Regions from separate parts of the Enterococcus sp. DIV0800 genome, predicted to be linked through region 3. Evidence: predicted binding sites of a transcription regulator. Region 3 holds the regulator's gene; each other region holds the start of a gene.
What was found. Region 3 encodes LexA, which represses DNA repair genes until DNA is damaged. Its sites were predicted from a motif close to CNAACANNTGTTNG; they were not measured.
Positions count from the first base shown of each region.

Region 1 (4,642 bases), 740 kb from region 3:
ATTTTTAGATAAAACAGGGACGTTGACAGAAGGTCAATTCACAGTGACCGGGGTTGAAAGCCTGACTGAGATGGACAAGACAGAAGTGTTGAAGTATATCGGCGCGTTGGAAGCGCAAACGAATCATCCATTAGCCGTTGGAGTCATGAATTATTTAACCGCTGAACAAATCGAACCTTATCAAGGAAAAGATATTTCAACCTTAAAAGGGATTGGTGTGAAAGGCTCTGTTGAAGGACATCAAGTGATTTTAGCGAATCAAAAAGAAATCGAAAAACGACAGTTGACAATTGATCCAGAGAAATTGAAAGATTATCAGGCCCAAGGCAATACAATTTCTTTCTTGTTGATTGACGATCAGCTAGTTGCTTTCTTCGCTATGGGCGATACCCTAAAATCACAGGCTAAAGAGTTTATCAAGAGCTTGCGAGACAATGGGATTGAACCAGTCATGCTAACAGGTGATAATCAAGAGGCAGCGAAAGCAGTTGCTAATTATTTGGACATTAAAGAGTTTTACAGTGAACTCTTGCCAGATGACAAGGAAAAAATTATTAAGGACTATACAGATAAAGGCAAAAAAGTCATGATGGTCGGTGATGGGATCAATGACGCGCCAGCATTAGCGAGAGCCTCGATTGGGATGGCGATCGGTGCCGGAACAGATATCGCGATTGATTCAGCTGATGTTGTTTTGACTAACAGCAACTTACAGGATATTTTAAAATTCGTTCGCTTGGCTAAGCGAACTCATAGTAAAATGATCCAAAATCTCTGGTGGGGAGCCGGCTACAATATTTTAGCGATTCCTTTGGCCGCCGGTATCTTGGCACCAATTGGGATTTTATTAAGCCCAGCTGTTGGAGCAATCTTAATGTCTTTAAGTACGATCATTGTGGCGATCAATGCCATGACGTTAAACGTCTGAGTTTTCAGGCGTTTTTCTTTTTTTTTGGAAAAAAATTGAGAATTTAAAGCCTTTGAACTTATGCTATGTTGAATAAGAGACCTATCGGCAAGGAGCAGGAAAGAAGGGCGAAGGATGATCTGGCAATTTATGACAGGAAAAAAGGAACAGCGGCAGCTGCAACTAATCGAGTTATTGAAAGAAGAATGTTATACAGTAAAGGAATTAATGGGGCGGCTTGGCGTTAGCAGGAAAACCGTTTTACGGGACTTAAACGGTTTACAAGAAAAGGGTTATGCTAAAAAAATAGCTCAATGGCAGCTTGATTGGTCCAACGTAACGAGTTTTTCTGAGTTGTATCGCAAAATCCTTTTAGAGAATTCCACCTTCAAGCTGTTCCAACAATACTTATGGAGTGATGGACCACAAGAAATTGAGTATAGAAAAATCAAGCAATTAAATAATTATTTACTTATTTGGAATCTTTCAGTTAATCGACGACGAGGGTGTTTAAGCGGGGATACTCGTTTGATCTTCCATCTGCAGTTGAAGTTTTTACGAGATTTTTGCCAGTTAGAGGAGCGAGCGTTGTATCGTCGTCTGGCTCGGCATTATGAAGAGCAGCAGCTTTTTTATCCAAAGCAAGAGTTGATCCCAGACAAAGAAATGCTGTTGACCTTCGCAGCTGATTTTTCTTTGCCAGAAAACATTGCTGAGCTTTGTTTTTTTGATTATCTGCGTCATCATATCCAAGCTTGTCTGACGTTTTACCTTTGCCATGAAAAATATCAAACCCCTTTATACCAAGAAATCATCAGGAGCCTGCAAATCATTGAGATGGAACCTATGTGGGAATTAAATCCTAGTAAACAAGTTTTTATTCTTAAATTATTTGATTTGTTTTTAGGTATCCAGCAAGGCTTGCCTTTAGCGGTTTTCAACCAAAAATGGAAGACAAGAGAAGTACCGGCGATTTTATTTTCCTTTAGCAAGGAATTGAAACGATCGATTTCGCTATTAAGGAACTGTCGAATTGATGAATTGGCGTTGGCGCTGAATCATATCCTTTATTCCAGTTATCAAGTTTCGTTATCCTTAAATCCCAACTTAAAAACTTCGTTGCGAATTCAGGAGGGCTATCAAGCTTTTTTATCTTCAACCGAAAGAATTTAGAGGGATGTTTTTGCTTAATGAAGGGTTATGCTATAATGATGAAGACTACGCGTAGGAGGAGAGCAGATGGGGTTAAAAAAATTAGATGTTCCGACATCTTCGATTACAGAAGTAAAAAAATCACCAATGGATGTTTTTGCTCAAGCTCGCAAAGCCGACACTGGGGTCTATGTCTTCAATCGCGAAAAAATTGCTGGCGTGATGTTGACGAAAGAACAGTACGAAGCTTTAATTGAAGAATTAACAACCTTACGAGATACATTATACCAACCAGTGGAGCGGGAATTACCGGTCCCAGAAGAATTAGAGGAATTAGCAACGGCTTTACGAACCACCTTAGCGAAAGGCTCAGTGATTTCTGCCCGCTACTTAGACGAACGCATGGTAGCGACCGGCTTTATTACGAAGAAGACTGGCTTTGGCGGTGTTACGGAAATGATGAAGGAACTGGAAGACAGCGGTAAAATCGTTTATCAATTGCGTCGCAGGGAGCATAATAAAGTCATCTACGCTGAAATTTTTGGTGAAGCCCAAGAATTCCAGCGAGCAGCGGCGGATAAGCTGATGATTCGTAAAGTCAATCTGATTGAACGTTAAGTCGTTCAAGCGCTGAATCAGAAAAATAAATTTGGGGTCTAAAGCAAAAGCTTAGGCCTTTTTTTTACTATAAAGAAAGTCTAAAATTTTTACATGAATAAATCACTTTACAGCAGGTCTAGCCATGTCTGGCTTCACGAACTAGCTTTATCGGCAATAAGCAAAACGATTTCGAAATCGTTTGGTCTTATTGCTCAAAAGCTGAGCGAGTTCGCGAAAGCCTTTTTTAGTGCGGTAAGGTCGTTAGCTGAGAGACTACGGGATAGTTGTCTGTGAACAAACGTTCGGTTATAATGGAACCAGAATCATTGATAAGGACGCTGAAAGGGGAGGTGAATTCTGTGGCCGATTTAGTTTTTCCATTAAAAAATGATACGACGCGAAAAATTATTCATATTGATATGGATGCTTTTTTTGCGTCGGTTGAGGAGCGGGATGATCCTGAATTAGCGAAGCATCCCTTAGTAATCGCCCGCCATCCTTCTGATACTGGAGGAAAAGGAGTCGTGACGACCGCGAATTACAAGGCTAGAGTTTATGGGATTCATTCAGCAATGAGCGCTCAAAAAGCCTTTGAGCTTTGTCCCCAAGCAATTTTTAAACCCGGCGATCACGAAAAATACCGAGCGGTCTCGCAACAAGTTCGAGCCATTTTTCATCGCTATACAGATATCATCGAACCCGTCTCAATTGATGAAGCCTACTTAGATGTGACAGAAAATAAAATCAATGCCCGTTCAGCCATCAAAATTGCTCGCTTGATTCAGCAAGATATTTGGCAGGAGCTGCAACTGACTTGTTCGGCCGGAGTTAGTTATAATAAATTTTTGGCTAAATTGGCCTCTGACTATCAAAAACCGCGAAGCATGACAGTGATCTCACCAGAAGAAGCTGTCATCTTTTTAAAGCAGCTACCAATTGAAAAATTTCACGGTGTTGGGAAAAAGACCGTACCGAAAATGAATGAATTGGGAATTTTTACTGGCGAGGATTTATACGAAAAAAGTGAAATGTTTTTGATCCAGGAATTTGGTAAGATGGGCTATTCTTTGTATCGAAAAGTTCGCGGAATTCACGACTCGCCCGTCAGTGTTACTCGTGAACGCAAGTCGGTGGGGAAAGAACATACTTACGGCCGTCCATTGGCCACAGAGGACGAGGTTTTAAGTCAGTTAAGGCAATTAGCGGAAAAGGTCGAAGGCTCCTTAAAACGCGTGCAGCGGCATGGCAAAACGGTAGTCGTCAAGATTCGATATACAGATTATACGACTGTGACGCGGCGAGTGACGCTGCCTTATTACATAGAAAAAAAAGAAGAACTATTTTCCCAAGCTAGTTTGATTTGGGAGGAAATTGGCGGCATCGAAAAAGGGATCCGCTTAGTCGGTATCACCTTGACTAATCTAGATCCCGTTGCCTATGAAAATATTGTCTTGCCTTTGTGGGAGTGAAAAAGCTAGTTCGTAGAGCCAGACATCAAACAAGAAGAGCGACTAAATTAGTTCGCTCTTTTTAATTTGTTCAAAAGCTTTTTCGGAGTCATGGAGCTTTTCCCAAATAACGACTTCACCTTGTGCTAAAGATTTTTTGACATCAATGATCCGTTGATTGGCACTGCCACGAAATTGCAGCATCAAGTTTTTTTGCGCCAGTTCAAAACGTCCGTCAACGAGAATATCAATCTTGCTGAGCATTTCTAATTTGTCTTCACTGTCTTGCAACAGCTCCTCAAACGTGTAGCCGCTCCAAGACCAGATATCTTTCGTGTCGCCAAATTCTTCCCGCAAACGGTCAATCACTCTTAAGCAGACTTGAGTATTCAAAAAAGGCTCGCCGCCTAAGAAGGTGACACCTTGAACATAATCGTGGGCTGTATCCGCGATTAATTGATCTTCAATTTCTTGGGTGAAGGGCTTGCCGTAATGAAAATTTTGTGCAGCAGCATTGAAGCAGCCTTCGCAGGCA
Region 1 is NZ_CP187898.1:1,923,782-1,928,423, reverse strand. It holds gene IGI54_RS09405 (heavy metal translocating P-type ATPase) at 1-928, shown strand, start outside; gene IGI54_RS09400 (DeoR family transcriptional regulator) at 1,043-2,080, shown strand; gene IGI54_RS09395 (prevent-host-death protein) at 2,147-2,677, shown strand; gene dinB (DNA polymerase IV) at 3,019-4,128, shown strand; gene nrdG (anaerobic ribonucleoside-triphosphate reductase activating protein) at 4,171-4,642, opposite strand, start outside.
Region 1: the regulator LexA is predicted to act here: its motif matches at 2,951-2,964, upstream of dinB (DNA polymerase IV).

Region 2 (4,642 bases), on a different replicon from region 3:
CGAAACGGTGATGGAAATATTACGGACCTCTGATTGATCCCAATATTTTTCAAATAGTAAACTTGCGGTACGGGTCAATGCTCGTCCTTGATTGGTGGGCGGTATCTTTAACTGATGATGAAAACCGCCCTTTCCCTCGCCGCGAAAAGCATAGCCGATCCCTAAGTGCAATGTACCACCTAAAACGCCCGATTTTCTTAGTCGTTGCGCCACTTGTTCGCAGATCTCCGCAACCACTGTTAAGATTCCCCCTTTACGCGCGTAATTTTTCGGCAAGACTTGGGAATTGCCGATAGATTTTTCCTTGCTTGGATATAACTCTTTCTCCGCTAGAATCGAGCGATCAATGCCCCAAGCATGCATGTAATGCTGCATCCCCATCACACCAAAATGATTTTTCAACACAAAAGGATCATTATGGGCCAAATCCCCCATCGTTTGCATTCCCATCAATTGATAACGCCGCTCCATTCGACGACCGATCCCACAAAAATCACTAAGCTTGATTGGCCAAATTTTTTCCGGTACGTCTTGATAATGCCATTGGGCAAAACGATTTTTTTCATGCTTGGCTTCAATATCCATCGCGATTTTGGCCTGCAAGGGATTGTCCCCCATTCCCAAAGAAGTATAAATCCCCAGGTTCTCAATGACCTCTTTTTGGATCATCTGCCCGACTTCAGCTGAGCTATTGCCGAATAATTTCCAACTATGAGTTAGATCACCAAATTGTTCATCGATGCTATATGTATGAATATCTTCCTCCGCCATGTATTGCCGGAAAATCTCTTGGATGCGCATATGATACTGAATGTAAAGTGTCATTCGTGGCGGTACGATCTTCAAATCCGGATGATTGGGAATTTCAAATCCGCGGCTGACATTGCTGATCCCTAAAACTTTTTTTGCCATCGGACTGGCAGCTAACACTAAGCCCGCATTTTCACGATCACCGCTCATGACTACCAACAATGTTTTTAATGGATGCCAGCCATGCTCCACGCATTCAACGCTAGCGTAAAAACTTTTTGAGTCCATACAAAAAACATCTCTGACTGGCTCTCCTTCGTAAATATTCATCAAAATCACCTCTCTAAAAAGCAAACATATGTTCGTTTTTAGTTTAAGTTGCTTTCTATTTTTTGTCAATGATTTACGTATAAAGATTGCATGAGAAACGAGCCTCCGAGATTTCTTTACTAAACCAATGAGGTTCGCTAAAATAAAAGATAGAAAGACTGTCCGTCCCTTGTTTTTAACACAATCGATTAGGAGGATTTCTCATGGCTCGACCTAAAAACAAAAATGAACTCATGGATGCAAGCAACCAATCCTATACCAAAATGATGGATCTATTAAACACGATTCCAGCAGAAAAATTAAATCAGACCTTTACATTCGATGTTGAAAAAGAAAAGCAAGCCCACTGGAAGCGAGATAAAAATTTAAGAGACATATTGATCCATCTATACGAATGGCATCAATTACTGTTAGATTGGATCGAAGCAAATCAAGCAGGTACGCCTAAACAGTTTTTAAAAGAAGGCTATAATTGGAAAACTTACGGCGCGATGAATGTAGAATTCTGGGAAAAACATCAAACTACCAGCTATGACGAAGCCTTGAAACTTCTTCAAACGACCCATGAAAAAGTAATGGACTTAGCCCAACAATTTTCAAATGATGAATTGTTTTCTAAAGGTGCCTTTTCGTGGGTCGGCGGAAGCACACTAGGCAGCTACTTTGTGTCAGCCACTTCCAGCCACTATGAATGGGCCATAAAAAAGATCAAGAAGTTTAATAAGAGCTTATAAATACGCAAAAAAATTAGTTTTCTCCCTTCAAAACGTTAGTGGGAAAACTAATTTTTTTTTCGTAGCCGAATCCGAATATTAGTCAAAAAACTAAGTAACTTGCGAAAAGCATAACTGAAAAAAATCCCGCAGCTAGCTGCTGCGAGATCACGTGTATAGCCTATGCTACTTTTTTATGAAGATGGCCTCCACGACACTGTAAAAAATTCCAGCCATGACAAAAATTATCCAGCTATAGCCCCACGAATGAGTCAAAAAGGACCAGCCAAAATAAATCATCGTAATCAGCGGCCAATAAATTCGCTCAAGGACATGTTTGGTGCGAGCTGAATCGCCATACTTTTCATACATCGCGTTAGGACCTGGTTTGTCCTCATCAACGACAAAATATTTTGCTGTGATGAACTTGTCAAAACTGGTGTAATTGATACTGCCGTAAATGATCAAGAAGACACCGACTGCCAAAAAAAGAAACATCATCGGAATGCCGTATTCCGCATAGGTAAACATCTGGAAAAAAAGGACCGGGGCCACGCATAAAACACAGATACAAATACCAAAGACCAAACTAATTTGAAAACTTTTTTGATAGCCTTGCTTCATGCGATTGGCTTCTTCGTTTAACGACGCCGATACATAGCGATCACTTAACTGAGCGCCGATTTTTGCAAACTGCATCCCATTATAAATAATCACACCCACACTCGCAGCTAAAATAATGAAAAAGAGCAGTACACCAAAGACCTGTGCCCCAGTTACACTCAGTCCAATCAACGTTCCAACCGCCAACAAGCAGCCGCTGATCCCCAGACTCAGTCCCAAAGCGATTTTTTTGCGCTCCGTAAGGTAATAATACATTTCCTCTTCTTCAATCCCATTTTCCGGTTCCCGTTCTCGCGTAGTGAACTGTAGCTCTTCTCGCAGTTCATCTACCGATCCGAACTCACTGATCACTTGCCCAATCGCTTCATGTTCACTTTTTCCTTCGTCAAGCAACGCCAAATAATGGTCTTCCATAATAGATAGAATTTCCTGCTTCGCGCGCTGCACTTCTTGTGTATTGGGAAACTCAAGGAACAACGTCTCTATATAATTTCTAATCGTCTCCATTTTTTACCCTTCTTTCATAAATCGGTTCACAACTTTTTTAGTCTGCTGCCATTCCTCGCGCTTTTCCGCTAAAAAAGTCAGCCCTTTATCTGTGATTTGATAATACGTTCTCTTTTTCCCGTGGGTCACTTCTCCCGGATAGGAACGGATATAATCATTTTTTTCTAGCCGGTTGAAGGCGGAGTATAAAGTGGTTTCCTTAATGACGTAGATTGCTTGACTGATCTCGCGAATTTTTTGAGAGACCGCATACCCATAAGAATCCCCTTCCTTCAATACGGACAAAATGATTACATCATTGTAACCGCGAATACCATCGCTTGAAATCATTTTGCCACCTCCTAAAGATTACTTCATCTGTCGTTGTAATCATTGTACGTCAATTACTACGACAGGTAAAGTAAAACATGTCAGATTATTTGAAAAAATTTTTTTCTTATGGCAGAATCAACAGCAGAAAGAAGTGAAGTACGTGGAAAGAATCGCAATCATCGGAGGCGGCATCATCGGGATGACGCTGGCAAATTATTTAGACTTGAATAAATTTGACGTGACCTTATTTGACGAAGGTATTGGGCAAGCAACCTCTGCCAGTGCGGGGATTATTTCACCTTGGCTGTCTAAGCGCCGCAATCAAAAGTGGTATCAATTAGCTAAGGACGGAGCAGCATTTTTTCCAAAACTCCGGCAAGACTATCAACTAGATCAAACGATTTATCAGCAAGCCGGCACGCTGATTATCCGACCAGAAAAACAGGTAGAAGAATTATTGGCCTTAGCTGCTGAACGAAAAAAAGACGCGCCAGAAATCGGCACGATTGAAAAATTATTACCGGAACAAACCAAAGCGGCACTGCCACTATTAAAACCGGTACCAGCCATCAAAATCAGTGGCGGTGGTCGTCTAGACGGCAAGGCCTATTTGAAACGCTTGAAACAAACTGCCGAGGCAAAGGGCGTAAATTTTATCGCTAAACGAGTCACCCTAAGTGATTCTCAGACTATTTTGTTGGATAACCAATCAATCGCTTTCGATCAAATCATTATTACGGCAGGCCCCCACTTAAAAGAGCTACTAGCTCCTTTAGGCTACCAAGTGGATTTACGACCACAAAAAGGCCAGCTTCTAGTGTTTCAAACGACGATTGCTGACAGTGGGACTTTTCCTGTAGCAATGTTGGATGGTGAGGCGGATTTGATTCCCTTCATGGATGGCAAAATTTTACTTGGTGCAACCCATGAGAATGAGGCTGGCTGGGATTTAGCAGCAACACAGGAAGCTTTCCAACAGCTTACTTCCAGTGCCCATAAATTTTTGGCCGATCCACAGCAAATTTTTTCCGCACCAATGCAGTATCGCGTGGGAACTCGTGCTTATACATCAGACTTCGCACCCTTTTTTGGTCGGTTAAGTCCGGAGCTATTAGTCGCTAGCGGGCTTGGTTCTTCCGGTTTGACGACAGGACCTTATATTGGCTATTTATTGGCTCAGCAGCTAAATACCGGTAATGAAAATGGCACGATCTATCAAAAGCCGCTTCAGCATTATATCAGTCATTAATTGATCGAAGATAAAAATGGACAGTCCTAGCAAGGACTGTCCATTTGCATTTACATCGGTTTTAAGTTTTGCTCTGTTCGTTCCATGATCCAAGCCAACCGTTTTTCTTGGCCCGCGGCTGTTTTGGCATCAAAATAAGCCCGAGTATAGGTTTTTT
Region 2 is NZ_CP187899.1:278,616-283,257, forward strand. It holds gene IGI54_RS13240 (Y-family DNA polymerase) at 1-1,080, opposite strand, end outside; gene IGI54_RS13245 (ClbS/DfsB family four-helix bundle protein) at 1,284-1,814, shown strand; gene IGI54_RS13250 (permease prefix domain 1-containing protein) at 1,980-2,924, opposite strand; gene IGI54_RS13255 (PadR family transcriptional regulator) at 2,928-3,254, opposite strand; gene IGI54_RS13260 (NAD(P)/FAD-dependent oxidoreductase) at 3,397-4,485, shown strand; gene IGI54_RS13265 (YdeI/OmpD-associated family protein) at 4,536-4,642, opposite strand, start outside.
Region 2: the regulator LexA is predicted to act here: its motif matches at 1,102-1,115, upstream of IGI54_RS13240 (Y-family DNA polymerase).

Region 3 (4,642 bases):
CAGAACCTGTAGCAATCAAAATACCGTCTGGTGTATCTGATTCCGCTTTAGAAATCACATAACCACCTTTAGACACGCCCTCTTTAGCCATGTCTTTGCTGTTTGGCAAGACAGGTAAGTTTTGGCGACTTAAAACTAAAATCGTTGGTTTGTTTTTAGCGTTTAATGCTTGAACCCAAGCAGCGGATGTTTCGTTTCCATCAGCAGGACGAATTACTTGCACGTTCGGCATGCAACGAACGCTGGCTAATTGCTCGATTGGTTCATGAGTTGGGCCATCTTCACCAACTGCAACAGAGTCATGGGTTAAAACATAGACAACTGGTAAGCCTTGGATCGCTGACATCCGCACTGCTGGACGTAGATAGTCCGTAAATACGAAGAACGTTCCGCCGTACACTCGTGTGCCACCATGTAAATGAATTCCGTTCATTGCACTTGCCATCGCAAATTCACGAACACCAAACCAAATGTTGCGGCCTTCATAAGAGCCTGGTTGGAATTCCTTTTCATCCGCGATTGTCGTATTGTTAGAGCCAGATAAATCGGCTGAACCGCCCCAAATATTTGGAACAGCTTTCGCAATTGCTTGAATAGCGTCTTTACTAGAAACACGACTAGCTTGGGCCGTGCCTTCCTCATAAACAGGTAGAGCTTCTTCCCAGTTTTCTGGTAAATCACCCGCAAAGGCCATTTTAAATTGCTTAGCTAACTCAGGATGAGCTTTTTCATAATTGGCGAACATCGCATCCCATTCAGATTCAACTTTCGCGCCCTTATCATTGATTTCTTCTTTGAAACGTTTTGCTACCTCTTCTGGCACTGTAAAGTCAGGATATTCCCAACCGTAGACTGTCTTGGCTGCTGTAATTCCATCGGTCCCGATTGGAGCTCCATGAACCGCAGACGTACCTTCTTTAGGTGAGCCATAACCAATTACTGTTTTAATTTCGATTAAGGTTGGTTTTCCTGTTTCTGCTTTAGCTTCATCAATTGCTTTAGAAATAGCTTCTAAATCATTGCCGTCCTTAACTAAGATATGTTGCCAGCCATACGCTTCATAACGAGCACCGACATTTTCTGTGAAAGCCTTAGAAGTTGGTCCATCTAGTGAAATATCATTTGAATCGTATAAGACAATCAATTTTCCAAGTTTCATGTGACCAGCCATCGAGCTTGCTTCACCAGAAACACCTTCCATTAAATCGCCATCTCCACAAAGAGCATACGTGTAGTGATCCATTACGTCAAAGCTGTCACGATTGTATGTTGCAGCCAAGTGTGCTTCAGCCATTGCTAATCCAACAGAAGTTGAAATACCTTGACCTAGAGGACCTGAAGTTGCTTCAACACCATCTGTGTGATGATATTCAGGATGCCCAGGTGTCTTGCTTCCCCATTGACGGAAATTTTTTAAATCTTCAATCGTCACTTGGTAACCTGCAAGGTGTAACAAGCTGTATAGCATTGCTGATCCATGTCCCGCAGATAAAATAAAACGGTCACGGTTTGGCCAGTTCAGTGAAGTGGCTGGATTTACGTTTAAATGTTTTGTCCATAATGCATATGCCATTGGTGCCGCGCCCATTGGTAATCCCGGATGACCTGAATTTGCTTTTTGAATAGCTTCAATACTTAGCGTTCTGATTGTGTTTACACCTAGTTGATCGATTTTGTCGAACAAGATAGTTCCTCCTTTTTGGTCTTAAATACTTTAATTACAGATCCATTGTAACCGATTTATTTTGACTTTTCAATTGCAAATCGCTAAAAGATTTTACTTTCTATTATGCAATCCTTTTTTCTTTTGAATCTCTTTTAATTTCTCTGGTGTTACGTCGTTGCCCTCAGGATCAACAACTTTCATCCCTTCAATATGATGCCGCATGCCGCTACGGAAAGAAGAAATGTATTCCTCACGCAGAACTTTTTGTTCATGTGCTTCAGCATCAGTTAAACCAACCGTTTTCTTTTTTTTCGCTAATTCATTGATACGTGCAATTGTTTCATCATTAATCATCTTCAGCACCTCTTTCCCCCTATTAATTATACATAAAAAAAACAAAGTTGGAAGCACAAACAAATGCGAACGCTTGTTTGATTTGTTTGTAAGATTATGCTACACTAAAAAAAACGAAAGAAGGTGTGGGCGTTGGCAAAAAGAACAGAAACTAAACAATTAGAAGTTTTGCGTTTCATTCACGAACGCGTTGAAAATAAAGGTTATCCACCCACTGTAAGAGAAATTGGCGAAGCGGTGAATCTCTCATCGACTTCTACTGTCCATGGACATCTATCTAGATTAGAAAAAAAAGGTTGGATCCAGCGTGACCCCACAAAACCACGGGCAATTGAACTGACACTTACAGGCTTAGAAAAAATCGGTGTAACACCACAAGTCATCCCCATGCTGGGTGTCGTTACTGCCGGCGAACCAATTTTAGCAGTTGAAGAAGCTTCAGACTTTTTCCCTATCCCGCCTGATCTATCAAGTGAGGACGGCAGCCTCTTTATGTTGACAATTCGCGGTGAAAGTATGATAAACGCCGGTATATACGATGGCGACCACGTCATTGTTCGTAAACAATCCATGGCTAATAACGGTGAGATCGTTATTGCAATGACTGACGAAAATGAAGCAACATGTAAAAGATTTTATCGCGAAGCCGATCACATTCGTCTTCAACCTGAAAACGATGAATTGGCACCATTGATTTTTGCTAATGTTTCTATTCTAGGAAAAGTTGTTGGTTTGTACCGAAACCATATTTATTAATCGGAATTCAATTTCCGATTATTTTTTTCTTTACAAAACGAACAAACATTCGTATAATAAATATGCAAACAAACGTTCGTGTGCCCGTGTGGAACTTTTAAAAAAAGGACAGCTTCCGTGGAATGGCCTGCGTGATGAGAATAAGATTCATTTTTCGATTTTTGAAAAATGAATTCATAATACGAATTAGGAGTGATTCTTGATGAAAGCAGTAAGAAGATTTGGTTTGGTTATCGCTGTGTTGTTGTTAGGTCTATTGATTGGTAAATTAGGTTCTTTAGCTACGATCGTCATTTTTGCTGGATTGTTTCTCGTATGGTTCATGTTATGGGATGAACGGAAGTATGCACAGCACTACGCCGAACATCATTATGAAGAAGAAGTCGAAGAAGAACAGTATTACAAGGAACCTTCCGAAGATTTCTATTACGTGACTTATGATCATCGTTATCATAAATCTGCCTAAACTTATTTAGCGCTAACCAGTTGTTAGTAGCTTTTTGGATAGTAGTAAAAATAAAACAGGGACTCTCTCAGATTATAAGAGGGTCCCTGTTTTATTTTTAATAGTCCATCAACGTTAAGATATCATACCCTTTGATCTTATCGCGTCCGTGTAATTCATCTAATTCGATTAAGAAGGCACAGCCAACGACGATCCCGCCTAATTGTTCTACCAATTCAATCGTTGCTTTGATCGTTCCGCCCGTTGCTAAAAGATCATCTGTGATCAGTACGCGCTGTCCGGGTTTGATCGCATCACTATGAATAGTCAATGTATCTGTTCCGTATTCTTTTTCGTATTCTACTTCAATCACTTCACGGGGTAATTTTCCCGGTTTACGAACTGGTGCAAAGCCTAAACCTAATTCAAATGCGACTGGACAGCCAACGATAAAGCCGCGTGCTTCAGGTCCTACTACCATGTCGATTTGCTTTTCTTTTGCATAATTCACGATTTGCTTGGTTGCTTCACGATAAGCCTCGCCGTCTGCCATTAATGGCGAGATGTCACGAAAGACGATGCCTTTTTTGGGATAATCTGGAATACTTGCAATATAGTCTTTTAAATCCATTTTGGTTGTTCCTCCTAGCCTTTCAGCCAATTTCTAATAGTTTGGATGTCGTTCATTAGTAAAAATTCTTCGCTGTCGATTTGAGACAAGCGCTCTTGATAAATTTTGCTTTCTTCAAAGGCACGATTCTGCGGTGAATCTACCATTTGTAAAACGCCGTCGTCTATTGTAACAAATTTTAGCTCAGAAAACACGTGAATCATGAATACTAGTAATTTTTCTGGAATTCTTAAATAATTTGAAACATTTTTTAGTTTATAGCGGATATCCACCCGGGGGTGCTTTAGAAAGAATTGATAAAGCTTGGCAAACTGTTCCCGTTTAGGCAGGCCGTTTAAATATGCTTCATCCGGACTGTAAAGAAATAAATAAATCCGTTGGAATTTCCCTAAATCAACAATTTCTTGCAGTAGTTCCTTCTGGTCGGGACAATCCAATACAATCAGTTGTTCATAGGCAGACCAATCGATCGCTTTGTCATATAACGTAATCGATCGCTGTAATTCGTTGGCAAATAGCTTTTGACTAGGTTTTTTAAACGCCAAATATAAAGCACCATCATCTTCAATTTTTTGCGTCCATGTATGTTTGGCACGGCGATCAATCACCTGCATGCCACTAGAAGCAAAATCTATTAAACGTAATTGAACTTTTTTCTGACCATTCCATTCATTAATTTCAAGATCCCCAACAAATTGCGTTTCTGGCTGTTGGATTTCTTCACTTTCCGCCCCGAAGCCAAAACCAATCGCATCTAATTGGTTGTCAGCACCTTGCAAAGAAAACTTCA
Region 3 is NZ_CP187898.1:1,179,918-1,184,559, reverse strand. It holds gene tkt (transketolase) at 1-1,684, opposite strand, end outside; gene IGI54_RS05790 (DUF896 family protein) at 1,778-2,020, opposite strand; gene lexA (transcriptional repressor LexA) at 2,153-2,776, shown strand; gene IGI54_RS05780 (hypothetical protein) at 2,979-3,242, shown strand; gene IGI54_RS05775 (adenine phosphoribosyltransferase) at 3,340-3,852, opposite strand; gene recJ (single-stranded-DNA-specific exonuclease RecJ) at 3,867-4,642, opposite strand, start outside.